One region of the Mesorhizobium sp. M0077 genome, then DNA from elsewhere that is predicted to be linked to it. Evidence: predicted binding sites of a transcription regulator. Region 1 holds the regulator's gene; the other holds the start of a gene.
What was found. Region 1 encodes HrcA, which represses chaperone genes, less so after heat shock. Its sites were predicted from a motif close to GTTAGCACTCNCNNNNNGNGAGTGCTAAC; they were not measured.
Positions count from the first base shown of each region.

Region 2: a site for HrcA is predicted at 9,023-9,051, ahead of NKJ57_RS20810 (co-chaperone GroES). Genes of this name have one in related genera too.

Region 1 is NZ_JAMYUL010000004.1:389,743-404,971, reverse strand. It holds gene rsmI (16S rRNA (cytidine(1402)-2'-O)-methyltransferase) at 1-411, opposite strand, end outside; gene NKJ57_RS11825 (hypothetical protein) at 584-769, shown strand; gene NKJ57_RS11820 (hypothetical protein) at 777-965, shown strand; partial or broken gene NKJ57_RS11815 (low molecular weight protein tyrosine phosphatase family protein) at 1,079-1,401, opposite strand; gene NKJ57_RS11810 (hypothetical protein) at 1,405-1,773, opposite strand; gene hemW (radical SAM family heme chaperone HemW) at 1,845-3,002, opposite strand; gene rdgB (RdgB/HAM1 family non-canonical purine NTP pyrophosphatase) at 3,002-3,649, opposite strand; gene NKJ57_RS11795 (VOC family protein) at 3,649-4,059, opposite strand; gene rph (ribonuclease PH) at 4,250-4,966, opposite strand; gene hrcA (heat-inducible transcriptional repressor HrcA) at 5,122-6,207, shown strand; gene NKJ57_RS11780 (hypothetical protein) at 6,244-6,444, shown strand; gene NKJ57_RS11775 (PQQ-dependent sugar dehydrogenase) at 6,554-7,903, shown strand; gene NKJ57_RS11770 (hypothetical protein) at 7,928-8,833, opposite strand; gene NKJ57_RS11765 (LysE family translocator) at 9,011-9,628, shown strand; gene cysK (cysteine synthase A) at 9,808-10,782, shown strand; gene NKJ57_RS11755 (glutathione S-transferase family protein) at 10,982-11,608, shown strand; gene NKJ57_RS11750 (RNA polymerase sigma factor) at 11,618-12,862, opposite strand; gene NKJ57_RS11745 (YciI family protein) at 12,870-13,238, opposite strand; gene NKJ57_RS11740 (hypothetical protein) at 13,450-13,719, opposite strand; gene NKJ57_RS11735 (hypothetical protein) at 13,899-14,153, opposite strand; gene NKJ57_RS11730 (thiol-disulfide oxidoreductase DCC family protein) at 14,215-14,640, opposite strand; gene NKJ57_RS11725 (hypothetical protein) at 14,820-14,969, opposite strand.
Region 2 is NZ_JAMYUL010000011.1:52,398-67,626, reverse strand. It holds gene NKJ57_RS20870 (heme lyase CcmF/NrfE family subunit) at 1-1,870, opposite strand, end outside; gene ccmE (cytochrome c maturation protein CcmE) at 1,870-2,313, opposite strand; gene ccmI (c-type cytochrome biogenesis protein CcmI) at 2,317-3,471, opposite strand; gene NKJ57_RS20855 (RT0821/Lpp0805 family surface protein) at 3,556-3,999, opposite strand; gene NKJ57_RS20850 (ATP-binding protein) at 4,174-5,592, opposite strand; gene NKJ57_RS20845 (response regulator transcription factor) at 5,576-6,241, opposite strand; gene NKJ57_RS20840 (hypothetical protein) at 6,323-6,583, opposite strand; gene NKJ57_RS20835 (ester cyclase) at 6,863-7,249, shown strand; gene NKJ57_RS20830 (DUF3168 domain-containing protein) at 7,256-7,663, opposite strand; gene NKJ57_RS20825 (hypothetical protein) at 7,881-8,090, shown strand; gene NKJ57_RS20820 (DUF1488 family protein) at 8,331-8,597, opposite strand; gene NKJ57_RS20815 (hypothetical protein) at 8,594-8,857, opposite strand; gene NKJ57_RS20810 (co-chaperone GroES) at 9,104-9,466, shown strand; gene groL (chaperonin GroEL) at 9,531-11,159, shown strand; gene NKJ57_RS20800 (hypothetical protein) at 11,294-11,458, shown strand; gene NKJ57_RS20795 (trimethylamine methyltransferase family protein) at 11,471-13,024, opposite strand; gene NKJ57_RS20790 (glycine cleavage T C-terminal barrel domain-containing protein) at 13,006-13,311, opposite strand; gene NKJ57_RS20785 (transglycosylase domain-containing protein) at 13,439-15,229, shown strand, end outside.

The DNA of each region.
Region 1 (15,229 bases):
CGCCAGCGGCGCCGATGGGCCGGGGATCGGCACCACGCGCAGGCCGCGCTCCAGCGCTTCGCCGACCAGCCGGTAGCCTGGGTCGGAGATCAGCGGCGTGCCGGCATCCGAAATTAGCGCCACGCTCTGCCCGGCCTCGAGTGCCGCGATCAGCTTCGGTCCGGCCTCGCCGGCATTGTGTTCATGATAGGCCGTGGTGCGGCGGCGGATGCCGTAGCGGTCGAGCAGCACGCGCGAGACGCGGGTGTCCTCGCAGGCGACGACGTCGGCGGCCGCCAGCGTTTCCAGCGCGCGCAGCGTGATGTCGGAGAGATTGCCGATCGGCGTCGCCACCAGATACAGCGCCGGCGCCAGCGGCCGGACTGCGATCTCGGTCTGCCCGATCACATAGCTGCGTTTCTCGCCGGTCACCGGGTCTCTCCATTTCGCCCTGTTTGGCATGGCGCGCGCCGGGTTGCAAAACTCCCGAACGTCGGGCCAAACCTGACGCCGATGTAACCCGGCGGCCATGTCTTTGCCACAGTGGGGAACGAAAGCGTGGCTGGCGGATTGAATACCTGAGTCTCTTGAGGAGGAGGACAGGATGGACAGCCTGGAATTGCAGGACGTTTTCGAGCCCTATTATGCCGAGCGCAAGCGCTTCACTGCGCGAAAGGGCAAGCGTGCGCTCGCCGAAAGCGACACCGGCCTGGCCAGTCGGACGGCCACCGCCTTGCCGACGAATGTCAGGCTTTCGGACAACAAACCGGACAGCACGACGGAGCACTGACCGTACGATGCCCAATCGTTTCGATATCTTCATCACCCGTCTTGAAACGAAGAGCGCCCGCGAAGGCGCGCCGCCGCATCCGATGAACGACCAGAACAGCGTCCGCCGGGACAAGAGCGACGCCAAGCCGGCCCGGACCGGAGAGGCGCATGCCGAGAAACACCGCGGCAAGCGCCGCTTCAAGCACGACGCTTGACCTTCGCGATTGGCGAGGACCACCCTCACTTCGTCATCACGGGCGAGCAAGGAGCGAAGCGACGCGGCGCAGACTCGAGGATGACGAACGCGTGGTTGCGAAGCCCCCATAGTTCAATCGAGATATCGCGAAGCCCGTGCCTTCAGAAGGTCGATCAACTCCGGATCCATGGATCCGTAGTCATCCGGGATGTCGAGGCAGATGACGCGGGCCTTCTTCAGGCTCTCCTTGAATTCTTCTGCAGCTTGGTGCGGTGCGCTTTTTCCATCACGAAGACGATGTCGGCCCAGGCGACCAGTTCATGCGTCAGCGGCGTGTCTGCATCGTGATTGGTGCCGGCCGACTCGACCTCGATATCCCTACGTTTGGAGAACACCTGCTCGGCGGTCGGGCTGCGCAAGCGGTTCTGGCTGCAGACGAACAGGACGTTCTTCACCGACTACTCATCCCAGATCTTACGCAGATTTTTGCTGAGAGGGATGTACTGATCAAATGTGAGTCCATTCAGATCAAACTCGAGCAACTCATCCTTGGCGATTCCGCGAAGCTTATTTCCAATATATGTTATGAAACTGAGGACAACGCTGAATTCGCTCAAGTGGGTCAATTTTAGTTTCGATGTGACCGTTGCGTTCCTGATGAAAATCGCCTGAGCCTCAAAGAGGTCGTCTTGCTCTGGAGATCTCAAGATTTCGGTCAATCCAAACTCGAACACATCATCCGTGTTCAATGTCATCAAGGTCTCGTGGATCAGGAACGTCATCGCAGGAGTCACCTCGGATGCGGCGCTGGCACGCCAGCGGTTCAACAAGTCGACTTTCTAACATCCTTGCTCAAGCCGATAAATCGTCCAACAGCCCGGCCATTTGCCCTGTGGGCTCACCGCGCCAAATCCGCCACCACGGCATCGAGCACGATCATGCCGGCTGGCGTGGCGCGTAGCCTGGCATTGCCGATCGGCGCCACCAGCCCCTCATCCTGCAGCACGGCCAGCCGGGCGCTCGACAGGCCGCGCCCGGAAAACGCCTCGTAGCGGGAAAGGTCGATGCCTTCGGCCAGCCTCAGCCCCATCAGCAGGAACTCGTCGGCCTCCTCCGAGCGTGTCAAGACCTCGCCGCCGGTGACGCCATGGCCTTTGGCCTCGACAAGACCGGCCCAGGTCTCCGGCATCCGCTCGGCGATCGTCACGATGCGCTGGCCGTTTTCGATGAAGCGGCCATGCGCGCCCGGTCCGACGCCGACATATTCGCCATACCGCCAATAGGTCAGATTGTGCCGGCTCTCGGCGCCCGGCCTGGCGTGGTTGGAAATCTCATAGGCCGGCAGGCCATGCGCTGCGGTGACCTCCTGAGTCAGCGCATAGAGATCGGCGGCCCGGTCATTGTCGGGAATGGTAAACTTGTGCGCCGCATGCAGCGCATGGAACGGCGTGCCTTCCTCGATGGTCAGCTGGTAGAGCGACAGATGGTCGGCGGCATGGCCGATCGCCTGTTCGAGCTCCGCCTGCCAGTCGTCCAGCGTCTGGCCGGGGCGGGCGTAGATCAGGTCGAAGGAGAGGCGCGGAAAGATTTCGCGTGCCAGCCCGATGGCATGCAGCGCCTCGTCGACATTGTGCAGTCGGCCGAGAAAGCGCAGATCCTTGTCGTTCAACGCCTGCACGCCGAGCGAGACGCGGTTGACGCCGGCGGCGCGGTAGCCGCGAAAGCGCTCGGCCTCGACCGAGGATGGATTGGCCTCCAGCGTCACCTCGATGCCGTCGGGCACCGTCCAGTTCTTCGCCACGGCGTCCAGCACCGCCGCCACCGTCTGCGGCTGCATCAGCGACGGTGTGCCGCCGCCGAGAAAGATACTAGTTACCTCGCGCGCCCCGGTCCGCTCGCGCATCGTCTTCAGCTCGGTCTCGAAGGCGCGGGCAAAGCGCTCCTGGTCGACCGGCTGGTGACGGACATGGCTGTTGAAGTCGCAATACGGGCATTTGGCCGCGCAGAACGGCCAATGGATGTAGACGCCGAAGCCCGGGCTGCGGTCCAGCGACATTAAGCTGAGCCTAACCTGGCGCGGGCGAATTTCTGGAAGGCGCGGGCGCGGTGCGACAGCGCCGTCGGCTGACCGGGCTTCCAGCCGTGTTTTTCCTCAGCGCTCATCTCGCCGAACGTCTTGTCGAAACCGTCGGGCAAAAACACCGGGTCGTAGCCGAAGCCGAGTTCGCCGCGCGGCGGCCACACCAGCGTTCCCTCAGCTTCGCCGCGATAATATTCAGCCTCGCCATTGGGGAAGGCCAGGCAGATGACGGCGACGAACCGCCCCTTGCGCTGCGCTGGCTCGGCGGCGCCGACCTCCTGCAAGGCCACTTCGGTGCGCTGCATGGCCATGCCGAAGTCGCGGCTGCCATCGGGAGCTTCGGCCCAATTGGCGGTGTAGACGCCGGGAGCGCCGTCGAGCGCGTCGACGCACAGGCCCGAATCGTCCGACAGCGCCGGCAGGCCGGTCGCCTTAGCCGCGGCGAAGGCCTTGATGTAGGCGTTTTCCTCGAAGGTGGTGCCGGTCTCCTCCGGTTCCGGCAGGCCGTAGTCCTTTGCCGACTTCGCCTCGAAGCCGAACGGACCCATCAAGTCGGCGAATTCGCGCAGCTTGCCTTCATTGTGGCTGGCAACGACGATCTTCTTTCCATCGAGAGAATGCATCAAAGGCCCCAGATCCTTGGCTCGGCGAATTCGATCGAATTGCCCGAGGGGTCGCGTATGTAGATCGAGCGCCCGCCCTGCGGCCATTCGAATTCGCTTTCGATGGCGATGTTTTTCGCCTCAAGTTGCGCCTTCCACTGTGCGAGTTCATCCGCACTTGCGGCAAAGCAGAGATGGCCCTCGCCGACCGTGCCATGTGGCGGCACTTTCAGCCGCGCATCGGGCGCCGGCGGGATTTTGGTGGCTTCGGCGTTGAAGACCAGCAGCACGCCCGGGCCGCAGCGGAAGAAGAGATGGCGGCCGTCGACCTTGCCGAGGAGAGGGAGGCCGAGGACGTTGGAGTAGAAGGCTTCGGCAGCGGCGAGATCCGTGACGTAAAGCGCTGACTCAAGAATAGCGGAGGGTTGCATCAGGCACCCCCCTCTGGCCTGCCGGGCATCTCCCCCGCAAGGGGGGAGATTGGCAGTTCCGCTGGCGGCGTCTCAACGTTGATGGTTGGCGAAAACGGTAGCGACCTCTGATCTCCCCCCTTGCGGGGGAGATGGCCGGCAGGCCAGAGGGGGGTGTGAAGGATCGCCGACGTCATCACGTTAAATTCAATCAGGCCACAGCCATCTGCTGCAAGCTCACCAGCCGCTGAATGCCCTTCTTGGCCAACCCCATCAGCTCCGCGAACTGACCTTCCGAGAACGGCTCGCCCTCGGCGGTGCCCTGGATCTCGACGATGCCGCCCTTGCCGGTCATGACGAAATTGGCGTCGGTGCCGGCAGACGAATCCTCGATATAGTCGAGGTCGATGACCGGCTTGGCGTCGTGGATGCCGCAGGAAATTGCCGCGACATGGTCCTTCAGCACCTTGGCAACACTGGCCATCTGCCGCGCTTCCATCCAGCGCAGGCAATCGTAGAGCGCCACCCAGCCGCCGGTGATCGAGGCCGTGCGGGTGCCGCCATCGGCCTGGATGACGTCGCAGTCGACGGTGATCTGCTGTTCGCCCAGTGCCTGCAGGTCGACAACGGCGCGCAAGGAGCGGCCGATCAGCCGCTGGATTTCGAGCGTGCGGCCGCCTTGCTTGCCGGCCGAGGCTTCACGGCGCATGCGCTCGCCGGTCGAACGCGGCAGCATGCCGTATTCGGCCGTCACCCAGCCCTTGCCGGAATTGCGCATCCAGCCCGGCACCTTTTCCTCCAGGCTCGCCGTGCACAACACATGCGTGTCGCCGAATTTCACCAGGCACGAGCCTTCCGCGTGTTTGGAGACGCCGCGCTCGAAGGAGATGGCGCGCATTTCGTCGGCTTGGCGTTTAGAAGGGCGCATCGAGGCCTCTTTCTGTTCTTTTACGGTTGCGTCGGCGGCTTGTAGACGCATGCAGCCCATGGCGCAAAGGAAAAGGCCGGGCGATCTGGCACAGACGCCGGGTTGCGCGGGGGCGATGGAAGTCTATATCCTTGAGCCGGAGGTTTTTGGCTCGAATGACCAAGGCAGTCACCGAACCCAGTCTGCTGGCGCCCGCGCTGCAATCGCTCGACATGCGTTCGCGCGACATTTTTAGGCGCATCGTCGAATCCTATTTGAAGGACGGTGAGCCTGTGGGATCGCGTAGCCTGTCGCGCATCCTGCCGTCGTCGCTGTCGCCGGCCACCATCCGCAATGTGATGAGCGACCTCGAACATCTCGGCCTGATCTATGCCCCGCATATCTCGGCCGGGCGCCTGCCGACCCAGACCGGCCTGCGCTTCTTCGTCGATGCCTTCATGGAGCTTGGCGATCTCTCCGACGAGGAACGCCGGGTCATCGAGGCGCAGGTGCGCGCCTCCGGCTCGGGCGCGACGCTGGAACACATGCTGACCGAGGCCAGCCAGATGCTGTCGGGCATGTCGCGCGGCGCCGGCCTGGTGCTCGCCACCAAGAACGAGGTGGCGCTGAAGCACATCGAGTTCATCCAGCTCGAGCCGACCAAGGCGCTGGCGGTGATGGTGTCGCAGAATGGCGATGTCGAGAACCGCGTCGTCGACCTGCCGGCCGGCATCACCGTCTCGCAGCTGCACGAGGCCTCCAACTTCCTCAACGCCCATATCAGGGGCCGCACGCTCGCCGAGGCGCGCATCGAGATCGCCCGCATCAAGGACGAGACCAGGGCAGCGCTGGACACGTTGTCGCAGGACCTGGTCGAGAAAGGCCTGGCGGTGTGGGCCGGCGCCGACAGCGGCCTGCCGGCGCGCCTTATCGTGCGCGGCCGCGCCAATTTACTCGAAAACGTCACCGCCCAGGCCGATATCGAATTGCTGCGCCACCTGTTCGAGGATCTGGAGACGCAGGACGGGCTGATCCAGCTGCTCGACCTCGCCGAGGACGGCCCCGGCGTGCGGATCTTCATCGGCTCGGAAAACAAGCTGTTTTCGCTGTCCGGCTCGTCGCTGGTCGTGGCGCCCTACCGCGACAAGGACGCCCGCGTCGTCGGCGCGCTCGGTGTCATCGGCCCGACCAGGCTGAATTATGCCCGCATCGTGCCGATGGTCGACTACACGGCCCAATTGATTACCCGGATGTTAAGATAATTCCGAAGCCGGGATCACCGTAAAGGAGGGCGCAGAATGGCGCTTGAATCGTTCAAGGCCCAGATCAGCATGCTGCTCGAAGAAATGGTCAACCAGCCGGAGGACGAGCACGAAATCCAGGAGCAGCTGCGCGAAAAACTGCGCGAAATGCGCGCCATGGGCTTGCCGCTGCCGGAAGATCTCGTCGCATTGGAAAAGCGTCTCGACGACGATCTCGACGTCGAAGAGGAAAGTTGAGCGGTTCTCTCGTCGAATCTGCGCGCGCGCACGCTTCTCTTTTGCGGCGGCCGCACAATATCTCCCTTGTGCATGACGCGCCGACCGGCGCGAGTTCGAGGAGAACAGCATGATCCGGATTGCCGGCTTGGCAGGGCTTGCCCTGCTTCTGGCCACCAGCGCCTTCGCCCAGGAGGCCGATCAACCGCTGCTGACCGGCAAAGACGCTTTCGGCGACTGGACGGCCGACAAGCCAGGTGTGCGCCGGCTGATCAAGCCGGATGATCTGCAAAAGCCCAACATCACCGGATCCGCCTCCAACAGCGCCGGCCTTGGCGATCGACCCGAGGGCGCGAAGCCCGTCCTGCTGCCTGGGTTTTCGGCCGAACTGGTTGCTTCCGGCATTTCCAATCCGCGGGTCGTGCGCGTGGCGCCGAACGGCGACCTGTTCGTCGCCGACAGTGACGCCAACCAGATCCGCGTCTATCGGCTGGCCAAGGGTAGCGCGAAGCCGGCCGAAGAGGGCATTTTTGCCGACAATCTCAACCAGCCCTATGGCATCGCCTTCTACCCGCCTGGCGACAAGCCGCAATGGGTCTATGTCGCGAACAACGACAGCGTGGTCCGCTACGCCTATCGCGACGGCGACCTTAAAGCCTCCGGCGAACCGGAGACGATTGTCTCCGACATCCCTACCGGCGGCCACTGGACCCGCGATATCGCCTTCTCGCCGGACGGGAAGACGCTGTATCTCTCGGTCGGCTCCGGATCGAACGTCGCGGAGGGCATGCAGAAGGCACCGAAGGGCGGCCTTGACGCCTGGGCAAAATCACAGCCACTCGGCGCCACCTGGGGTTCCGAGGATGGCCGTGCCGACGTGCTGGCCTTCGGCCCCGACGGCAAGAATGGCCGCATCCTCGCTACCGGCCTGCGCAATTGCTCGGGCATGACCGTGCAGCCGGCCACCGGCGCGCTGTGGTGTGTCGTCAACGAGCGCGACGGTCTCGGCGACGATGTGCCGTTCGAATATGCCACCTCAGTCAAGGACGGCGCCTTCTATGGCTGGCCCTGGTATTATATCGGCGCCAACGAGGACCCGCGTCACGAGGGCGCGCGCCCAGACCTCGCCGGCTCGGTCACCGTGCCCGACGTGCTGATGCAGGCGCATTCGGCGCCGCTCAACATCGCCTTCTATGACGGCGGCAATTTCCCGGCAGAGTACAAGGGTGACGCCTTCGTCGCCCTGCACGGCTCCTGGAACCGTGGTATGAGGACCGGCTACAAGGTGGTGCGGCTGAGATTCAGCGACGGCAAGCCGACCGGCGAGTACCAGGATTTCATCACCGGCTTCGTCCTCTCCGACGACGCCGTCTGGGGCCGGCCGGTCGGCGTCGCGGTGGCCAGGGACGGCGCGCTTATCGTCACCGAGGATGGCAACGGCACCATCTGGCGCATCACCCATGTCGATGGCCCATCCTGAGCCGGCGAACAGCGCAATCCGGCCCTAATGCACGTCCCGATGGATCACCTTGGGATAGGTATGGATCACCTCGGCCGATGAGACGCGGTCATCGAAACCGGTATCCCTGAGATTGAAGAGCCCGACCGAGCCGAAGGACTTCTTCGCCCCTTGCGCGAAGCGGCTGTCGCTGAAATCGTGCTCGTAAAGCGTCACCGTGACGTGGCCGGCATTGAGCTTCGGCACGTAAACACTGCTGATGGTGTCGTTGGCGACGCCCAGTTGGTTGATGTGGAAGCGATAGAGGTCCTGCACCATGCGCCGGGCCGCATTGCCATTGATCATCCAGTATTCGCGGCGCGATGCGCGGTTCGGGTCGATGAGTTTGAGCGGCGCCTTGCGGCCAAGCCCGAGCCAGTGCTCGAACACCATCACATTGGCGCCCCAGGGATAGGGATAATTGGACTTGTCGATGATGCGTGGCGGGCCATCCTCGGCAATCTCGGCGGTATCGACATAATCCAACCATTGCAGCTGGAACGACGCTTCCACGTTGAGGTCGGTATTGCGCGGATCGGCAGCAATGATGCGCCAGTCCGAGACCGGCGGATATTTGGTGTCGAGGTCGATGTAGAATTCGCCTTTGGCGGTGTCGTCGGGGTCTATCTTTTGCGGTCCGTCACGCTCGATCGCCACCAGCCGCACCTTGAAGCGGTTGTTGACGACCAGCGGATAGATCATCGGACGAACGGGGTAGGCGCCAGGGTTCCGGCTGTCGGTAAAATATCCAGTCTGCGGAACGACATCGCTATCGCCCTTGTCGAACAGGCTGAAAGCCTGACGCCCCTCGAACCACAGATACCATTCCAGCTCGTGGACGTGACCGCGTGCTTCGGAATAGTTGTTGGGCATCCACTTCATGAGCTGGATGTGAAGTCTTTTGGCTAACATGGGTGCTCCTGCCGTTCGGACCATGCGAGATAGCCGACCGCCTTCGGGGCGTAAGTGAACCATCTCTCGCTTTCAGGCGAGGATGACCGGCTTTCATGTCCTGCTTGGCGCAATCGAATCCGTTTTGCCGTTGCAGGCTTTCATGGCATCAGAGTCGTTTCACGAGGTGCGACCGTCATGACCCTCACCGGCTTCCTTGCCTATAGTGCTGCGCTGGGCATCGCCGCCGCCATTCCCGGGCCCGGCGTCACCGCGCTTGTGGCGCGGGCGCTCGGATCCGGCTTCCGCTCATCGCTGGCGATGTCGTTCGGCCTGATGCTCGGCGACCTCATTTATCTCACCGCGGTGGTGCTCGGCCTTGCCTTTGTCGCGCAAAGCTTCGGCATGGTGTTTCTCGCCATCAAATGGCTGGGCGTCTCCTATCTCGCCTTCCTCGGCTGGCGTTTCTGGACGGCCGGGATCACGCCCGAGACTGTCGAGGCCAGGAAAGGCAAGGGCGGCCTGGTATCGAGCTTCCTTGCCGGCCTCACCGTCACGCTGGGCAACCCGAAAACGATGATCTTCTACCTCGCCATCACGCCGACCATCGTCGACCTGAAGACCATCACGCTCGCCGACTACGGCATCCTGGTCGCGCTCACCGTCATTGTGCTCTTCGTGGTGCTGGTGCCATATCTTGCGCTGGCCGCCAAGGCGCGCTGGTTCCTGAAATCGCCACGCGCGATGAGGGCGCTGAACCGCACCGCCGCCGGCTTCATGGTGGGCGCGGCCGCTGCCATTGCCGCACGTCAGTAGATCGGTTCAGGCCCATCCATTCCGCCGATCGGTCCATCCGGAAAATGCGGCTTGAGGGGACAAGCGTTTTCAGCAAGCGGCCCACTCGATATTTTCGGCCGGCAGCCTATCTTGCGCGGGCGAAAGCCCTATTCTGTCCGCCGACGCCAATTGCCTGATCTGATTTGGGAGCGAAACCAATGAACAAGCCTTCCGCGCGCGTGCCCGGCCGCGGCCGTGTCTACAACTCGATCACCGAGACGATCGGCGACACGCCGCTGGTGCGGCTCGACAAGTTCGCCAAGGAGAAGGGCGTCGTTGCCAACCTTCTTGCCAAGCTCGAATTCTTCAATCCGATCGCCTCGGTCAAGGACCGCATCGGCGTTTCGATGATCGAGGCGCTGGAAGCGTCGGGCCGGATCAAACCCGGCAAGACGACGCTGATCGAGCCGACCTCGGGCAATACCGGCATCGCGCTCGCCTTCGCCGCCGCCGCCAAGGGCTACAAGCTGATCCTGACCATGCCCGAAACCATGTCGGTGGAGCGCCGCAAGATGCTGGCGCTGCTCGGCGCCGAACTGGTGCTGACCGAAGGGCCGAAAGGCATGAAGGGCGCCATCGCCAAGGCGGACGAGCTGGCCGCCACCCTGCCCGACGCCGTCATCCCGCAGCAGTTCGAAAACCCGGCTAATCCGGAGATCCACCGCCGCACCACCGCCGAGGAGATCTGGAACGACACCGATGGCGGGGTCGACATCTTCGTCGCCGGCATCGGTACCGGCGGCACCATCACCGGCGTCGGCCAGGTGCTGAAGCAACGCAAGCCCTCGGTGCATGTCGTCGCCGTCGAGCCGGAGGCCTCGCCGGTGCTGTCGGGCGGCCAGCCCGGCCCGCACAAGATCCAGGGCATCGGCGCCGGCTTTGCGCCAAAGATCCTCGACACTTCGATCTATGACGAGATCGTCAAGGTCTCCAACGAGGATTCGGTCGCCAACGCCCGCCTCGTCGCCCGCCTTGAAGGCGTGCCGGTCGGCATCTCGTCGGGCGCCGCCCTGCAAGCGGCGATCGTCGTCGGCTCGCGGCCGGAGAACAAGGGCAAGAACCTTGTGGTGATCATCCCGTCCTTCGCCGAGCGCTATCTGTCGACGATCCTGTTCGACGGGCTGGGCGCTTAACGTCTCAACGGGATAGCGGGGATCCTTCGCACCCCCCTCCGCCCTGCCGGGCATCGGGGGGTGCTGTCCCTCCGACATCGGAAGTCTCATGGCTGGACCGCAGAAAACCCGGCTGTGGCGTCCGCCACCGGCTTGAGCGGGAGGCGGCTTCAGGGTCAAATCGCCCCGGCCTGCTTCGTGTGGGCAGGGGGAGAATCTCATGTACAAACTTTACACGCGCCCAGGCAGCGGCGGTTTTGTCGTCGAGGCCGCATTGGCGCTGGCAAACGCGCAATTCGACCAGATCGATGTGCCCAAGAAGGATCCGCCGGACCAGGCCTTCCTCGACATCAGCCCGTTGAACCAGGTTCCGGTGCTGACCTTGCCCAACGGTCAATCGATAACCGAATCGGCGGCGATCTGCATCCTGCTTGCCGAGCGCCATCCGGAGGCGGGTCTGGCGCCGGCCGCCGGATCGCCGGATCGCGCCGGTTTCCTGCGCTGGATGGCGTTCATGTCGTCGGTGCTCTACCCCGCCATCCTGCGCCTCTACTATGCCCATCGCTACACCACCGATGCCGACGGCAAGAAAGCCGTCAAGCAGGCAGCCATTGCCGAGATGGACCGCGGCTTCGCCATTGTCGATACAGCCCTCGAGGGGCGCGGCTGGCTGGCCGGCGACGCGATGTCGCTGGCCGACATCTACCTCGTCATGCTGGTGGCCTGGCACCCCGACATGGACAAGGCGCGAGCCGACTGGCCGAACATCGAACGCTTATGGTCGGCGCTGCGCCCGCATCCGCTGATGAAACGGCTCAACACCACGCATGAGATGTGGCCGGCCTGAACGGACGCTTCAATTTCGCAGGATCGCCCGTTTCGCCTGCAGGAAGCGGCGCACGGCGGGGTCGCGTTCAAGGCCGATCGCCCGGTCATAGGCTTCGACCGCTTGCGCCGCATTGCCTAGCCTGGCCAGCAGGCCGGCGCGGGCGGCCCAGTAGGGTTGGTAGTCGTTGAGCCGCTTGTCGGCGCCCAGCACGTAGAGCGCCGCCAGTCCTGCCGCCGCCCCTTCGCCCTCGGCAATCGCCACGGCGCGGTTGATCGAAATCACCGGCGAGCCTGATATCGCCGACAGCGCATCGTAGAAGTTACGGATCGCCGCCCAATCGGTTTGGCCGGTCCGTCGCCGCGTCGCATGCACCGATTGTACCGCCGCTTCGAGCTGATAGCGGCCGATGACGCCCATGGTGGCGGCGCGGCCCAGCAGCGCCTCGGCTTCGTCGATCAGCGCGTGATCCCAAAGAAGACAATCCTGGTCGGCGAGCGGCACATAATCTCCAGCCGCATCGCGCCGCGCCGGGCGCCGCGCCTCGGCAAACAGCATCAGCGCCAGCAGGCCGAGCGCTTCCGGTTCGTCCGGCATCAGCGATGCCACCAGCCGACCGAGCCAGATGCCTTCGGTCGCCAGATTGCGCGCTCTCGTCTCGGTCCCTGCCGGGTCGGTCCAGCCTTCGGCGAAAGCCGCGTAGATCGCTTCCAGCACCGTTTCCAGCCGCTCGCCGAGTTCGGCGCGATCCGGCACGCGGAACGGAATGCCGATCTCGCGGATGCGGCTCTTGGCGCGCACCAGACGCTGGCCCATCGTCGCCGGCGAAACCAGGAAGGCCGAGGCGATCGCCGCCGCGTCGAAACCCAGAACCGTCTGCAGGATCAGCGGCGCCCGCACGCTGGCTTCGATCGCCGGATGCGCGCAGGCAAACATCAGCCTGAGACGCTCGTCGGGCAAGTCGTCGTCTTCCATGCTCGCCTCCATCTCCTCGGCCATCAGCTTGAGATGGTCGCGGCTCGCCTCGCTGGTCAGCCGACGGCGCACCGCATCGACACCACGGCGGCGCGCGACGGTCAGCAGCCATGCTTCCGGCTTGTCGGGCACGCCGGTCTGCGGCCAGCGCTCCAGCGCCGCGGCGAAGGCCTCGGCCAGCGCGTCCTCGGCGCCGGCCACGTCGCGGGTGCGCGCCGCTAGCCAGGCGACCAGCTTGCCGTAACTCTGCCGGGCGGCCGCTTCGGCAGCCGCCCGCGCGATCTCCGGGCGATTGTCCATCACGGTGTCATTTCTTGGGCATGTAGTCGGCCATTTCCCAGATCGGCCGCAACTCGACCGTGCCGGCGCTCGCCGCCGGACAGCGCGCCGCCCAGTCGATGGCGGTATCGATATCGGCCGCCTCGATCATGTAGAAGCCGGCAAGCTGCTCCTTGGTGTCGGCATAGGGGCCGTCGATCACGTTGGTCTTGCCGTCTGTGATCCGCACCGAGGTGGTCGCCTGGGTCGGGCGCAACCTTTCGCCGGCGAGCCATGCGCCGGATTTCTTCAACGCTTCGGTATAGGCGGCATATGCTGCGCTCATCTGCTGAGCCTTCTCGATTGGCGTGTTCGCCTGCGCGGCTTCGTCGCTGTTGATCAAAAGCATGTATCGCATGGGTCTTCTCCCGTGGTTTCGAAGGCCGCGTTCTAGCGGGGCCAGACGTATGTCGCGCGGCGGCGGCCGATTTCGACGGGCTTCAGAAAAAACTTTCGCCTCCGCCAGGAGATTTCGCAAGGACCAGATGTTCCTCCGTCTGCTGGCGGATGACCGGCAGCGGACTGGCCGTGGCTCCGCACAGCACTATCCTCTGTCGTTGGCGGGCACGTCACACGAGGCATGGGAGAAGAGAATGGAACTCGTGACCCACAAGAAATTCAAGAACGGCCGGTTGATGCCATGGGGCAAAGGCACGGTCGTCAGCGGTGCGAAAGGCACCGTCTATCTCTGCGGCAACACCGCGACATCGGCTGACTACGATCCGGCCGCCAAGAAGGGTGGCGGCTTCGCCGGCGATGCCGCGGCGCAGTGGCGGGAAGTTCTCGGCAACATCAAATCGGATCTGGAAGAACTTGGCAGCGGGGCTCGACCATCTCATCAGGCTGACCTTTTTTCGTCAAAGGGCCATTTCCCGACGGCGGCGTCCTCAGCTCGCCTAATTTTCGTCTCGACGTGCTGGACGCGTTTTTCGCCGAGCATTGTCCGAAGCATTGTAGCGACAACAATCCGCCGCCTTCGAGGTAATCGGCGTCGCAGCGCTTGCCCAGGCAGACATCGTCATCGAGATCGTCGCCGTCGCGGCGTTGCCGGACTGAGGCGCGAACGAACAGGCCGGCCTTGCGCGACGTCGCCGTTGCGATCGAAGCGCGCCGGCACGAGCTGCGCCGCCGCGCCGGTGCCGGCGTTGCACAAGGCCTCGGCTTTGGCCAGTGAGCGCCCGGCGACGAGCAGGATCAGGCGTGGCTCGCTCTCCAGCAATTGCACGATGCGGCCGCCGAAAATGCCATAGCCGCCAACGACCAGAAGCCTCATCGCGCCGCTCTTTTTGCGTATGTCGTTCCCGGAACCGAGGTGACTTTTGGGTGACATGCGATTAGCCGATCACGCGCGCACGTATCGGGGCGGACAGGATCTCGCAACTGTCCTTGCGGCCGAACATGGCGTAGCGGTTTTTGGCGATGCGTTCGTAGAGCCAGTCACGCAAGGGGCGCGGGATGAGCAGCAGGGCCTTCGCCGCCCGCCACGGCCAGCCGAGTTCGGCCATCACCGCGATGAAACTGTCCAGCCGGATGAAGGGAGCGCCGCCGACAAGGACCAGATTGGTCTCGTAGCTGTCGGTGCGCAGCCCGTATCTCTGGAACAGCGCCTCGCCGAAGGGCGACTGCGCCGTGGCGAAGCGGAAGCGGTTTTTGCGGTCGAGCCCGACCACCGTGCGTACGAAGCCCGAGCACAGCACGCAGACGCCGTCGAAAACGATCAATGGCTGGCTGGCATCGAAGGGTTCAGGAGAAGAAGTCACGGGACATCCGGCAGCTTGTGTCTTCAGACACTAAGCCCGCCGGCAGCGGGATCAAAGCCGCGGCGTTGTCGCACGGCCTCTCGCGGCCAGCGCGGGGCGCTCGGCGCGATAGGTGGTTGCGCGGGGATCGGCCTCCGGTCTGCAGATCCGGCTGTCGTGACGCGTTTCGAATGTCATGATCAGTGCGCGCCGAGCGAGCTGCCGCGACGGGCGCAGGCCGGACCCGGGCCGCGCATGTAGTAGCGTTCCGGCCGATAGGTCGGCGCGATGAACTCGCGGATGGCGGCGGCATAGCCGGCGATGTGGCCCCAGAATTTCATTTTACTCAAGTCCCTGTCCCGATTTTCGGATGTCCCGTCCGATTGCGGGGATCATAGTGTCGAGGCGTGAATAGTCGGTGAACACGATGTTAATCTTTGGTCGAAAACCCCATGCTTCGTGGCCGGAATGCGGCTGTTTGGGGGTCTTTCGGTGTGGTCCGTCGCCATTTCCGGCATTGTGACTTTTGCATCACATATGTTTCGTCTGGATGTCGCTTGGGCGCGGTTCTGTTTCACATTGGCGAGCCTCTCGAAATTTCCATTCTCGC
Region 2 (15,229 bases), on a different contig from region 1:
CCCAGATCAGCGTCACCAGCGGCTTCCACCACAGGCGCACCACGACGGATCCATCGGTGCCTTCATCGCCCAGCGACAGATAGAGCTGGTTGAAGCCGATCGTCTCGATGCCGGATTCGGTCGTCGTCGTCTGCCGCACCGGAAAGAAGCGCTTGGCCGAGGTGATTTCGGCTGAAACGCCGCCATCGGCGCCGATCAGGGAAAAGCGGCCGCGCTGCTCGCTGTAGTTCGGACCCTGCGCCGGGAAGAGGCCGTCGAAACGCAGCGTGTGGCCGGAGAGTTCGACGCTCTCGCCGGCATGCATCGACAGTATCCTTTCGGTGCCGAAGCACAGCGTGCCGACAATGCCGAGCGTCGTCAGCCCGAGGCCGAGATGGGCAAGTGCAGTGCCGAACACCGAACGCGGCAGGCCGGCGAAACGGCGCAGCATGATGGCGTGCGACACATTGCCAAAGCCGGACTTGACGGCGAGGTCGGTGAGCGCGCCGCAGACCAGCCAGCAGGCGAGGCCGACACCAAGGGCGGCGAACACCGACGCGCCGTCGATGAACAGCCCGGTGACCAGCATCGCCAGGAGAGCGGCGCCGAAAGCCGCCATCAAGCGCTGGGCGACGGCATAGAGGTCACCGCGCTTCCAGGCGAGCAATGGTCCGAAAGGAACCACGACCAGCAGCGGCACCATCAGCGGGCCGAATGTCAGGTTGAAGAAGGGGGCGCCGACTGAGATCTTGCCGGCCGAAAGCGCTTCGACCGCCAGCGGATAGAGCGTGCCGACCAGCACGGTGGCCGTGGCCGTGGTCAGGAACAGATTGTTGAGGACGAGTGCGCCTTCGCGCGAGATCGGGTGGAACAGGCCGCCGGCCGTCAGCCGCGAGGCGCGCAGCGCAAACAGGGCCAGCGAGCCGCCGATGAACAGCGTCAAAATGCACAGGATGAAGATGCCGCGGGTCGGATCGGTGGCGAAAGCATGCACCGAGGTCAGCACGCCGGAGCGCACCAGGAAGGTGCCGAGCAGCGACAGCGAGAAGGTGAGGATGGCAAGCAGCAGCGTCCAGATCTTGAGCGCCGAACGCTTCTCCATGACGATCGCCGAATGCAGAAGAGCCGTGCCGGCCAGCCACGGCATAAAGGAGGCGTTTTCGACCGGATCCCAGAACCAGAAGCCGCCCCAGCCGAGCTCGTAGTAGGCCCAGTAGGAGCCCATCGCGATGCCGCCGGTGAGGAACATCCAGGCGACCAGCGTCCACGGCCGCACCCAGCGCGCCCAGGAGGCATCGATGCGGCCTTCGATGAGGGCGGCGACCGAGAAGGAAAAGCAGATAGAGAACCCGACATAGCCGAGATAGAGCAGCGGCGGATGGATGGCGAGGCCAAGATCCTGCAGGACCGGGTTGAGATCGCGGCCCTCGATCGGCGCCGGATTGAGCCGGGTGAACGGATTGGATGTCGCCAGGATGAACAGGAAGAAGGTGGCGCCGATCGCCCCCTGCACGGCCAGCACATTGGCGCGCAGCGTCGCCGGAAGGTTGGAGCCGAAGACAGCGACCAGCGCACCGAAGAAGGTCAGGATCAGCACCCAGAGCAGCATCGAGCCTTCGTGATTGCCCCAGGTTCCGGTGATCTTGTAGATCAGCGGCTGCAGCGAATGCGAGTTTTCCCACACGCTCGCCACCGAGAAATCGGAACTTGCATAGGCGCCGGCGAGTGCTGCGAACGATAGCGCCGTGAGCGCGAAGCCTGTGACCGTGACGGGACCGCCGACAGCCATCAGCCTCTGGTTGCCGGTACGGGCGCCGATCAGCGGCACCAGCGTCTGCACCAGCGACAGCACAAAGGCGAGGACGAGCGCGAAGTGTCCGGTCTCAACCATTACTGGCTCTTGCTCTCTTGCCACACGCCCTTGGCCTTCAGCCCGTCAGCGACTTCCTTGGGCATGTAGCGCTCGTCATGCTTGGCCAGCACGCTGTCGGCGACGAAAACGCCGTCGGCGCCAAAGCTGCCTTCGGTGATGACGCCCTGCTCCTCGCGGAACAGATCGGGCAGGATGCCGGTATAGCTGACCTTGACCGATTTGTCCGTGTCGGTGACCGAGAACGCAACCGTCGCGCCCTGCCCGCGCACGACCGTGCCCTTTTCGACGAGGCCGCCGAGCCTGATGCGCTGTCCCGGCTGCAAGCTGGCGGTGGTCAGATCGGCGGGCATATAGAAATAGGAGGCCTTCTGGCCCAACGCATAGAAGGTCAGCCCGGTGGCGGCGCCGAGGAAGGCAAAACCTCCGACAATCACCGACAATCGCTTCTGCTTGCGCGTCATGTCCTACTCCGTCGCCGTCAGGCCGAGCGAGGCGGCAAAGGCGGTGAATTTCTTCGCTTCCTCACTGTCGGCGCCAAACACGGCAATACCGCGATGCAGCGCGTCCCGCGCCTGGTCGGCCTTGCCCAGCACAACATAGGAACGAATGAGCCGCATCCATCCTTCCGTGTCGCGCGGATTTTGCCGCAATTTTTCGTCGAGGCCGGCGACCATGGTTTCGATCATGGCCTGCCTGTCCCGCGGCGCCATCGACGAGGCGGCATCGACGGCTGCGGCGTCGGGGCCTTTGGCGGGCTCTCCTGACGCGACGCTGCGGTTGGCGGCCTCGGCCAGTGCCTGTTGGACAGCTCCGCGCCATGGCGAATCCTGCGGCAGGGAATCGAGCATTTTCTGCCAAGCCGTGGTTGCCTCGGGTATGCGGCCTTCCTGGGCCAGCGCCATCGCCAAATAGAACGAGGCTTTCGCGTTTGCCGGGTCGAGTTTTAGCGCCTGTTCGAAAGCGGATTGCGCATCGGCCGAAACGATGCCGCCGGCCGCATTGGCAATCGCTTCGCCGAGGCCGGCCTCGCGGGCGGCCGTGTCGCCATCGAGGCGGATGGCATTGCGATAGGCGGTCACGGCATCGGGAAAGCGCTGCAGGCGCAGATAGATCGGGGCGAGCACGTCCCAGCCGCGTCCATCGCCAGGGTTGGCGGCAAGATGGGCCTCGGCGCGCGCCACCAACTCGTCGACCGAACTATCGGCCGGATTCTTGGCCAGCCGTTCGGCAAGCGGCTGCGACGGCAGATCCGGCGAGCCGAGCTGGCTGTAAAGGCCCCAGCTGAGCAGAGGGACCGCCAGTACCGCAGCCGTTGCCACCAGCCTTGCCGCCTTTGACGGCTGCCGCGTGCCAGGCGCATCGGCTTGACCGACATTGGCTTGACCAACATCTCCCAGGCGAAGGATGCGGCGGGCGATTTCGGCGCGCGCCTCCTCGGCTTCCGCCGGCTGGATCAGCCCGCGCGCGGCGTCACGCTCAAGCTCGGCCAGTTGGTCGCGATAAACTTCGAGGTCGTGGTCGCTGCTGGTCGGAGCGTCCTTGCCGCCACTGGTCAGCGGCAGCAGCACCGCCAGGCTTGCGCCCAGCGTGAGGAGTGCGGCTATGACCCAGAACAGCATGGTTCTTTCAATAGAGCGAGAGCCCTGCTCTCACAACATGAGGGTGCTGCGACGCTTTGACGGATTCCGACCCCGGCCCAATGTTCAGGTCAGCGGTGTCCAGCTGCCGTCGGCGTTGCGGCATGCGGTGCCCCGCGCGGTCTGGCCGGCCGTGCCGGTAAACACCGTATGGGTGTACTGGCGGCAATCCTGCGAGCCGACGCGGTAGGGCTGGGCCGCGACGACTTCGCCGGAATGAGCCGAACTGTCGCTCTTCCACGTCACCTTCTGGCCGCTCGCCGTATATTCGAGCGCCTTGTATTCCGCCTCGAGCGCCTTGCGCTTCTCGGTGCTGTTCAGGCCGCTGCCGATCGATCCGCCGACGAGCCCGCCGGCCATGGCCGAGATGATCGTCGTCGCGACTTTGGCCCCTGAAGGAGGCGACGCGGGCGGGTTGGTGATGGAGATATCCGGGCCACTGCCCTTGCCCAGCGTTCCGCAGCCGGAAAGAGCGAGCAGTGCGGAAACGAGCGCAACGCGAATCTTCATGCCAACAACCGGTTTTCTTGAACGGGATGCGCTGGGGGCCGCGTCATCGGGGGCGTCAGGACGTCATACTATTGATATTTGTCGGAAATTTGGCCGTTCTTAACGGCTTTTGCGCAATCGAGGGGCCGCCATAACACAGGCATTCGGCCGTGTCGATTGGCCCTGGGCAGTACATCATTGCAAGCTCCGCAAGCGCACAACCGCCTTCAGCCCGCCCATCGTGGAGCGTTCCAGCGCCAGCGCCCCGCCATACTCGTTGACGAGGTCGGCAACGATGGCAAGTCCGAGCCCGGTTCCCGGCTTTGTCTCGTCGAGGCGCCGGCCGCGTTTCAAGACATCGCGGGCCTTGTCCTCGGGGATGCCGGGACCGTCATCCTCGATCGATAGCTCGAACAGGCCGGCTGCGGCCGGCGTGACGGATACGGCAACAGTGCTCCTTGCCCATTTCATCGCATTGTCGAGGAGGTTGCCGACCAGTTCCTCCAAATCCTCGCGCTCGCCAGCAAAGACGATGTCGGCCGCCGGCAGCGTAAGCGACAGGCTGACATCAGGCTTGAGTTTTTGCAGCACGCGCACCATGCGCTGCACCAGCGGCGTCACCGGCGTGCGGTAGACGACGCTGTCGCGCTGCGCCGCGACCCGTGCCCGCTGCAGGTAGTGGTCGACCTGTTTCTGCATCGACGCCGCCTGGTCGGCGATGAGCTGGCCCTTGGCGCCGCCGAGCGCCCGGCCCTCGTTGATCAAAACTGCGAGCGGCGTCTTCAGCGAATGGGCGAGGTTGCCGACCTGCGTGCGTGAACGCTCGACGATGCGCTTGTTGTTTTCGATCAGCGCATTGGTCTCGTTGGCGAGCGGCTCGATCTCGGCGGGAAACTGGCCGTCGAGCCGTTGCGCCGTGCCTTCGCGCACCTGGGCAAGCGCGTTGCGAACCCGGCGCAAGGGCTGCAGGCCGAGCAGGATGGCGATCGCATTGATGGCGATCATGCCGACGCCGAACAGGCTGAGATAGGTCAACAGGCGGCCCTGGAAGGTGGCGATCTCGTGCTCGAGCTCGGTCTTGTTGCCCATTACGCGGAAGCGCGCGGCGCGGTTCTTGGCATCGAGGACGAATTCGCTTTCGAACACTTGCAGTTCCTCGTCACCGATGCCGTCGGTGGAATAGCTGCGCTGGAAACTGGAATTGAAAGGCACCTCGGCAACGGTCGGCGACGGGATCGTCGTGGTCATCGAGGACGAATGAAGGTTGCCGTGCACGCCTTCGGAAGCCGGCTCCACCGACCAGTACCAGCCCGAATTCGGCTCCGAGAAGCGCAGGTCGCCAAGGTCGGGAGCACCGGTGAGCTGGCCGGATTCGGAAACGCCGACCGAGCCGATCAGATTGAACAGATGCGCCGACAGCAGGCTGTCGAAGCCGCGCTCGCTGGCCTGGCGGTAGAGCGTGGTGATCAGAGTGAAGATGACGATCAGGGTGAGGATCGCCCAGATCGTGGAAAATCCGATGACGCGGAAGGCCAGCGAGCGCGGCCAGAGCCGCGCCGAAAAAGGCTTCCTTGCTGGTATGGGGAGCGGTTCCGCCTTACGCCTCCGGCTCACGCATGCGATAGCCCATGCCGCGCACGGTTTCGATCATGTCGATGCCCATCTTCTTGCGCAGCCGGCCGACAAAGACCTCGATGGTGTTGGAATCGCGGTCGAAATCCTGGTCGTAGAGATGCTCGACCAGCTCGGTGCGCGACACCACCTCGCCCATATGGTGCATCAGATACGCCAGCAGGCGGAACTCATGCGAGGTCAGCTTCAGCGGCACGCCGTTGACATCGGCCTTGGAGGCCTTGGTGTCGAGGCGCAGCGGCCCGCAAGTGAGCTCGGACGAGGCATGGCCGGCGGCGCGGCGGATCAGCGCCCTCACCCTGGCCAGCACCTCCTCGATGTGGAACGGCTTGGTGACATAGTCGTCGGCGCCGGCATCGATGCCCGACACCTTGTCGCTCCAGCGGTCGCGCGCTGTCAGGATCAGCACCGGCATCTTGCGGCCGTTGCGGCGCCAGCGCTCGACGACGCTGATTCCGTCCATCTGCGGCAGGCCTATGTCGAGCACGACGGCATCGTAGGGCTCGGTGTCGCCGAGGAAATGCCCCTCCTCGCCGTCATAGGAGCGGTCGACGACATAGCCGGCATCGACCAGCGCGTCGGCCAGTTGCCGGTTGAGATCCTTGTCATCTTCAACGACGAGTACGCGCATGATCGGTCAGGCCTGTTGATGGGTCAGCTATAGGCCGATTCCGGTGGTCTGGGAAACGACCCTGCAAGGGGGAAGATTGGATCAGTTCGCCGGGACGACGATCTCGGAGCGGCGCGGACGCTGGCCGTCCTTGCCCGGCACAAGCACGACGATGACGCAGACCTCCTGGCCGCCACGCGTCGTCTGCGAAGCCTTGGCCAGCGTGCCGCCATTCTGCTCGGCAACCTGCTGGCCGATCGCGTAGCAATCCGCCGCGGCTGCCGGCGTCGCTTGCGACGCCAACAGGCCGGCCGCTGTGAGCGCCAGTATCGCGGTTCTGACATGAGAGCGAAGCGTTTTCATGGTCGGCGTTGTAACGCAACTGTGCTGAACGTGAAATGAACGGTGAACGGGTGAAAATCCATCCCCGCAATACCCCCTGCGCGCGCAACGAATGAATGCGATCCTACCGCCCAGTCCCTCAGACCGGGCAATGGATTCATAACCGGAAAACCGGCTGCGCGGCTATGGTGTTTGCGCGCAGGTTCTCAATTCGCAGCCAGATTGGGAACAGGTCAAGGCGAGACCATTCTGGGGCCGCCCTAAATAGCGCGGGAAAACGTCAAATCATCGGAGTGCGCCATGACGGATAAACACCTTGCCGACCTTTACCGGGGCTATATCGCTTGCCTGAATGCCCAGGACTGGGCGAAACTTGGAGACTTTGTCGGCGACGAGGTGCAGCACAATGGCGAAATGCTGGGCCTGTCGGGTTATCGCCGTATGCTCGAAGGCGATTTCGAGGCGATTCCCGACCTCCGCTTCAACATCGAACTGCTGGTCTGCCAGCCGCCGCGCGTGGCGGCGCGCCTGCATTTCGACTGTCATCCCAAGGGCGTGCTGTTCGGCCTGCCGGTGAAAGGCAAGCGCGTGTCGTTCGCTGAGAATGTTTTCTACGAATTCGGAGAGGGTCGCATCCGCGAGGTGTGGTCAGTCATCGACAAGGCCGAGATCCAGGCGCAGATCTAGGTTGCTTCAATCACTTTGTTCGGTGAGAGCGCGTATCCGCAGCACCCCGTGGTAGAGCGCCAGGTCCTCGTCGTAGCGGGCCTCGGCGAACTCCAGCGACAGGCGGGTCTGGTCGCGCGAGCCGGTGGCGAAAGCGGCGCCGTCAAGGCGCGCCCGGATGCTGTCCATAATCAGACGCGTCTCGGCCTCGCCTTGCGCCTTCGACCAGACATGCAGCGTGATGAGCTGGTCGTCATCATTGTCGGCGCCGGTGTCCAGATCGAATGCGCTGGTCCTGCCATAGGTCACATAAGGGAAGGCGGCACTGTCGGCCGCCTGCTCGCGCAACCCGGCGCCGCCGAGCAGCGCCGTCAGCGAGGCATCGCTCTTCAATCTCATGAACAAGGCTTGCAGCAAATCGCCGGGCGCCGTCATCGTCGTCTCCGTTCGCCTGTCACGCTTTGAACAACGTCAGTTTCGCGCGCAACCTAACCGCGTTGCACGGATTTCGCCAGATGACGATCCGCCTGATGGAAGGCGGCGAATCGGGCGGCATGGCCCTTTCACGGACCGGGTTCTATTTGGCATGCGGGGAGTTTCAAGAAGGGTGTTATGAGGAGCACTGTTTTCTCCGGCAATTCGAGGTCATTTCATGCGAACGCCACCGCTGCTGCCGGCTTTTGGAAAGCTTGGCGTCAAGCCCCCGGTCGCGATTGCGGCAGCACCCGCCCTGTCGAAGAGGACCGTGGCCCTGCGCATGCGCGAGATACTTTCAATGCATGGCGGCCTGGCCTTGAAGCTGTCGGTGGTGGCCTGGACAATCCTGATCCTGGCGGCGGCATTTTTCATGTCAAGGGCCTGATGCCGATATGGCAAACCGCTACGCGTTGCGCATGGACGAGCCCGAGAGCTGGACTATCTTCGACATCTTCACCGGCCAGCCTGTCGAGCTTAAGCAACAGGTAATGTGGCCATGAATTTGCGGGATGCGGAAGCGATGGCCGACCGCCTGAACAGCCGGGACGTCAAGCGGCGGGCAAAAGCCGACCGCAAGTCCTGACGCACGCTGATCTCAGCCGCTCTGATGCAAGACGAACGCGCGCTAGCCGAAATCCGCGGCTGTGAGCACATAAATGCTCTTGCGGGTGCGGGCGTAGGCCTTGCTGGCAATGTCATGGATGGAGCTGGACGCGGTGTCGAAGGCCGCCAGATAGGTGGCTTCCGCGGTCGCCGTCCCTGATGGCGCCTTCGAGAGGGCATCGGCGGCGACAGAGAAGGAAATCTGGAACATGCCGTCATGGCCGACAAAGCGGATGCGCTTGCCGGCCCCGTCATAGAAGCGGCTTGGATTGGGGAATGTCAGGCTCATGACGTGCCCCCCTTCGGCGCGGCGGCGGCTTTCTTGACGGTAGCCCGCTTCTTCTTCGGTGTCGGGTTCAAGGCTTCCGCGACGCGGTCGGCCTCTTCCTTGGCCAGGCGCAATTCCCTGAGCCTTGCCGTCTTGATCTCCCTGGCCCTCGCTTCGGACATGTAGTCGGAGGTTGCCTTGTTGCGCTCGGCCGTCTTCTTCTGCTTGTCCATGAAGCGGGCTTCAGCTTTTTCCATGATGCTCTGATTGCCTTCGGCCATCGCATAAATCTCCTCGTGCCTGAAATTGTGAAATCGAACTTACAATATAAATAGTCGCTTTGGCCTCGAAATTCAATTTTTCGAAATATCTAGGCGCCTCGCGACGTTTCGAACCCGGCAGACATCATAATACGTTTTAATATTTAATTTTGGCCACGAATAATTTTTGGCACTCCTATCTATCGAGTGCCAACACGCCTATAAGAACGGCGCGGTCGCCTATGCCGGCCCCAGAAAGAAGTTCTCATGAAGTTTCGGCCACTCCACGACCGCGTCGTCATCCGGCGCGCCGAAGGCGATGTCAAATCCAAGGGTGGCATCATCATTCCCGACAATGCCAAGGAAAAGCCGCAGGAAGGCGAAGTCATCGCCGTTGGGCCGGGCGCACGCGACGAAAACGGCGCGCTTGTTCCGCTCGAAGTCAAGGCCGGCGACTTCATCCTGTTCGGCAAATGGTCGGGCACCGAGGTCAAGATCGACGGCGAGGACCTGCTGATCATGAAGGAAGCCGACATTATGGGCGTCATCGACAAGAGCGAGACGGCCGCTATCGGCAAGAGCGGGACGGTCGTCACCGAGAAAAGCGTCAAAGCCAAGAAGGCCGCCTGACCGGCCTGGCTTTGCCAGGCTCCGGCGAGCCGCTTGCTTCACCACACCAACGGGATTGAAAAAAATGTCTGCCAAGGAAATCAAATTCGCCACCGACGCGCGCGACCGCATGCTGCGCGGCGTCGAGATACTCACCAATGCGGTGAAGGTCACGCTCGGCCCCAAGGGCCGCAACGTCATCATCGACAAGGCCTATGGCGCGCCGCGCATCACCAAGGACGGTGTGACGGTGGCCAAGGAAATCGAGCTTGCCGACAAGTTCGAGAACATGGGCGCGCAGATGGTGCGCGAAGTGGCTTCGAAGACCAACGACCTCGCCGGTGACGGCACCACCACCGCCACGGTGCTGGCCGCATCGATCCTGCGCGAAGGCGCCAAGCTGGTTGCCGCCGGCATGAACCCGATGGACCTCAAGCGTGGCATCGACCAGGCTGTCGCCGCCGTGGTCAAGGACATCAAGGCGAAGGCCAAGAAGGTCAAGTCGTCGGCCGAGATCGCGCAGGTCGGCACCATCGCCGCCAATGGCGATGCCAGCGTCGGCGCCATGATCGCCAAGGCGATGGACAAGGTCGGCAATGACGGCGTCATCACCGTCGAGGAGGCCAAGACCGCCGACACCGAACTCGACGTCGTCGAAGGCATGCAGTTCGACCGCGGCTATCTCAGCCCCTATTTCGTCACCAATGCCGACAAGATGCGCGTCGAGCTGGAAGAGCCTTACGTGCTCATCCACGAGAAGAAGCTCGGCAATCTGCAGGCGATGCTGCCGATCCTCGAGGCGGTGGTGCAGAGCGGCAGGCCGCTGCTGATCATCTCGGAAGACGTCGAAGGCGAAGCACTGGCGACGCTGGTCGTCAACAAGCTGCGCGGCGGCCTCAAGGTCGCGGCCGTCAAGGCGCCGGGCTTCGGCGATCGCCGCAAGGCGATGCTGGAAGACATCGCCGTGCTGACATCGGGCCAGATGATTTCCGAGGATCTCGGCATCAAGCTCGAAAACGTCACCATCGAGATGCTTGGCCGCGCCAAGCGCGTACTGATCGAGAAGGACACCACCACGATCATCGACGGCGCCGGCACCAAGGCGACCATCCAGGCGCGCATCGCGCAGATCAAGGGCCAGATCGAGGAAACCACGTCCGACTATGACAAGGAGAAGCTGCAGGAGCGGCTGGCCAAGCTCGCCGGCGGCGTCGCCGTGATCCGCGTCGGCGGCGTCACCGAGTCTGAAGTGAAGGAAAAGAAGGACCGCATCGACGACGCGCTGAATGCGACGCGCGCGGCGGTGGAAGAAGGCATCGTGCCCGGCGGTGGCGTGGCGCTTCTGCGCGCAAGATCGGCTCTGGCCGGCCTGACCGGCGCCAATGACGATGTGACCGCCGGCATTTCGATCGTGCTCAGGGCGCTGGAAGCGCCGATCCGCCAGATCGCCGAGAATTCCGGCGTCGAAGGCTCGATCGTCGTCGGCAGGCTGTCCGACAGCAAGGACCAGAATCAGGGCTTTGATGCCCAGAACGAGGTCTATGTCGACATGATCAAGGCCGGCATCGTCGACCCGGCGAAAGTGGTGCGCACCGCGTTGCAGGACGCCGGCTCGATCGCCGCCCTTCTGATCACCGCCGAAGCGATGATCACCGACGTTCCGGCCAAGGATGCGGCGCCTGCGGGCGGCGGTGGCGGCATGGGCGGCTACTGACCATCGCCCGAAAATTGCCCGCTGGAATCTGGGCGGGCATAAATCAGAACAGGCTGCCGGGGACATTTCCCCGGCGAGCCAGGAATTTCCGTCAGTCAGTCAAGACCAGTCAGCAACGACAGGGAGATCGACAGATGATCACATTTGCCCCGAAGCCAAACGCTGTATCCGCGACCAAGCCGGCGGAGGAGAGCCGCTTCGATCGCATCCGCCGGATTGCCGCCGACAAGCACAGGCAGGCCGATGCCGGGCCGATTCGCCGCGAGCCGTCGAAGACCGGCGACAAGCGGCCGATGTGACGGCTGCCAACCTCACGACATCGGCAACGCTCCGCCCTCTTCGGTGCGGCGGGCAATGAACTCGTCGAGCACATCGGATGTGGCAACGGCCGACGCCGGCGGCTGGAAGTCGGCCAGCGTCCGCTTCCAGATGCCGGTGGCGCGCTCGGTGGCCGACTTCGAACCGGACTGCGTCCAGCTGCCGAAATTCGACCAGTCGGCGACCAGCGGCTCGTAGAAGGCGGTGCGGTAGCGCGTCATGGTGTGGCCGGCGGAGAAGAAATGCCCGCCCGGCTGGACTTCGGCGATCGCCTCGAAGCCGATCGAATCCTTGTCGCCGGGGGTCGTAGCACAGAGTTCGGCAACCGTCTGCAATGCCTCGATATCGGTGATCAGCTTCTCGTAGGAGACGCTGAGGCCACCCTCCAGCCAGCCCGCGGCATGGATGCAGACGGTGGCGCCGGCAAGCACCGAGCCCCAGAGCGCGAACTGCGTCTCGTGCGCCGCCTGCACATCGGAAATGTTGGCCGCACTGCCGCCGCCGGACCGCCAAGGCAGGCCGGTGAAGCGGGCCAACTGACCGGCGCCCAGCGTCGCCTTGACGTGCTCGGGCGTGCCGAAGGCCGGTGCGCCGGACTTCATGTCCACATTGGAGGAGAAGGATCCGTAAACCACCGGTGCGCCCGGCCGCACCATCTGCGCCAGCGCGAGACCAGCCAGCGCCTCGGCATGCTGCAGCGTCAATGCGCCGGCGACGGTGATCGGCGCCATGGCGCCGGCCAGGCAGAAGGGCGTGATGACAGAGACCTGGCCGGCCTTGGCAAAGTCGATGATGCCCTGCGCCATCGGGATATCGAGCTGGCGCGGCGAATTGGTGTTGATCACGGTGTAGCAATGGACGCCGGCCAGGAACTCGTCCTGCGAGAGCCCGCGCGCCAGCCTGATCATCTCGAACCCATCCTCGACCTGCGGCATGCCGCGCGCGAAGACGAAGGGGAACTTGTCCGACAGGGTCAGTTGCGCACGGTTGACGGCATAGTGGCGCAAATGGTTGTCGACATCCTGCGCCTCGATCCAGGGGCCGAGCATATGCAGCACGTCGAAATTCTGAACAAGCTTGGTCAGTTCTTCGAAAGCGGCGAGCGTGCCCGGACGCCGTCCGCGTTCGAGATCGGTGACGTTGGGCGCCCCGGCCCCGGCGAGGAACGTCATCGAGCCGAGTTCGAGCGTGAGGTCGCGGCTGCGATTGCCGGCCAGCGCCCGGATGGATTTTGGCGCCGAGGCCAGTGCGGCGGTGACGATATCGCGGCCGATGCGCACCATCTGGCTGTCCTCGTCGACCATCGCGCCGGAGCGGGCGAAGATGGTGCGCGCCTCCGGCAGCAGCACCTTGATGCCGAGCTCTTCCAGCACGCGCAACGCCGTGTCGTGGATGGCCGCAACCCGGTCGTCCGAAAACACCGGCTGCGGCAGGAACGGGTTCTTGAGCGAGCGATAGTTCGGGTGGCGGCTTGACCCGCTGCCGGCCTCACCGGTGTGCCCGCGCCGGCGCTCGCGCCTGGTCTCCCTTATAATGTCATCGACCATGGCCAAAACTCCTCATTGCCGCATCGCCTGCCCTCGGGGTCGTATGGCGAGCCCGGAATAATTCGCGCCGGCCGCTCGACGCCGACAATGTGCACCCAAAGCGCGGTCCCCTCCCCGGCGAATTCGTCGCCCAGCAACGTCAGCGCGACGCTTTTGCCTATTGTGTAGCCATAGCCGGCTGAGGCGACGAAGCCGACGCGCCGGCCCTTGTGCCAGACTGGCTCGAAGCCACTGGCGTCGGCATCGACGGCGTCGACCTCCAGCGTCACGATCCGGGCGGCGCTCAACAAACCGTGCGGTGTGGCCTGGCTGCCCTTGTGAGCCGGGCTGAAATGGAAGAATAGTCTTCGCCGGGTATGCCCGCCCTGAAATTGCCCGCTTGCGGTTCTCAGGTGGGTTGGGTGAGTTTCGGGAATGGCCAGTCCTTTAGAACGACGTCCAAGACGAAGAGGTCCGATCGCCGCCGCACTGCTGGCGGTGGACGCGTGGATCGATTCCTCGCTCTACGAAATCGGCTTCAAGGCCGGCCAGTTCTGGGAATCGGCAACCATTTTTTCGCGGCGCTTCCGAGTCACCGGCTGGCGACGCGGCATCATCGAGGTGCTGAGCGAAGGTTTTACGATGGGCGCCGGCGGCGTCGTCGTGCTGCTCGCACTCGCGATGCCGGCCTTCCAGATCACCACCGGCGACTGGCGCAGTCAGGGCGATTTCGCCGTCACCTTCCTCGACCGCTACGGCAATGAGATTGGCCAGCGCGGCATCATCCAGCGCGATTCCGTGCCTGTCGACGAGATGCCGGACCATGTCATCAAAGCGGTGCTGGCGACCGAGGACCGGCGCTTCTTCGAGCACTACGGCATCGACGTGCTCGGCCTGTCGCGCGCCATCTTCGAGAATGTGCGGGCTAATTCCGTCGTCCAGGGCGGCTCCAGCATCACCCAGCAGCTGGCCAAGAACCTGTTCCTGTCGAATGAGCGTACCTTCCAGCGCAAGATCAAGGAAGCCTTCCTGTCGCTGTGGCTGGAGGCCAATCTGTCGAAGAAGGAGATCCTGCAGCTCTATCTCGACCGCGCCTATATGGGCGGCGGCACGTTCGGCATCGAGGCGGCGGCGGATTTCTATTTCGGCAAGAGCGTCAAGGATCTGAACCTCGCCGAGGCGGCGATGCTGGCCGGCCTGTTCAAGGCGCCGACCAAATACGCCCCGCACATCAACCTGCCCGCCGCCCGTGCTCGCGCCAATGTGGTGCTGTCGAACCTCGTCGATTCCGGTTTCATGACCGAAGGCCAGGTGCTGCAGGCAAGGCTGCATCCAGCCGAGATCGTCGACCGCGGCGAGCAGAAGAGCCCGGACTATTACCTCGACTGGGCCTTCGATGAGGTCAAGAAGATCGCCAAGCCCGGCCAGCATTCGCTGGTCGCCCACACCACTTTCGACGCCAACATCCAGAAAGCGGCGGAGGAATCCGTCGAATTCCATCTCCGCCAGTTCGGCAAGGAATACAACGTCACCGAGGGCGCCGTTGTGGTGATCGAGACCAATGGCGCGGTGCGCGCCATTGTCGGCGGCCGCGACTATGGCGCAAGCCAGTTCAACCGCGCCACCAAGGCGCTGCGCCAGACCGGCTCCTCGTTCAAACCTTACGTCTACGCCACCGCCATGGAGCACGGGTTCACCCCGGACTCCGTCGTCTCAGGCGGGCCGATCAGCTGGGGCGGCTGGTCACCGCACAATTACAATGGCGGCTCGGCCGGCAATGTGACGCTGATCACGGCGATCGCCAAATCGATCAACACCGTGCCGGTACGGCTGGCCAAGGACTATCTCGGCATCGGCCCGATCAAGGCGATGGCCGAATCATTCGGTGTGGAATCGCCGCTGGAGTCGCACAAGACCATGGTGCTCGGCACATCGGGCATGACGGTCATGGACCAGGCGACGGGCTACAGCGTGTTCGCGCAGAACGGCTTCGCCGGCTCGCGGCACGGCATCACCCAGCTCGTCACCCGCACCGGCGATGTCGTCTACGACTTTGCCAAGGATGCGCCGGCGCCGCATCGGGTTCTGTCGGAACAGGCTTTGAAATACATGAACACCATGCTGGCTGCGGTGCCGGCGATCGGCACCGCGCGGCGCGCGCAGCTGCCCAACATCGTCGTCGCTGGCAAGACGGGGACGACGCAATCCTACCGCGACGCCTGGTTC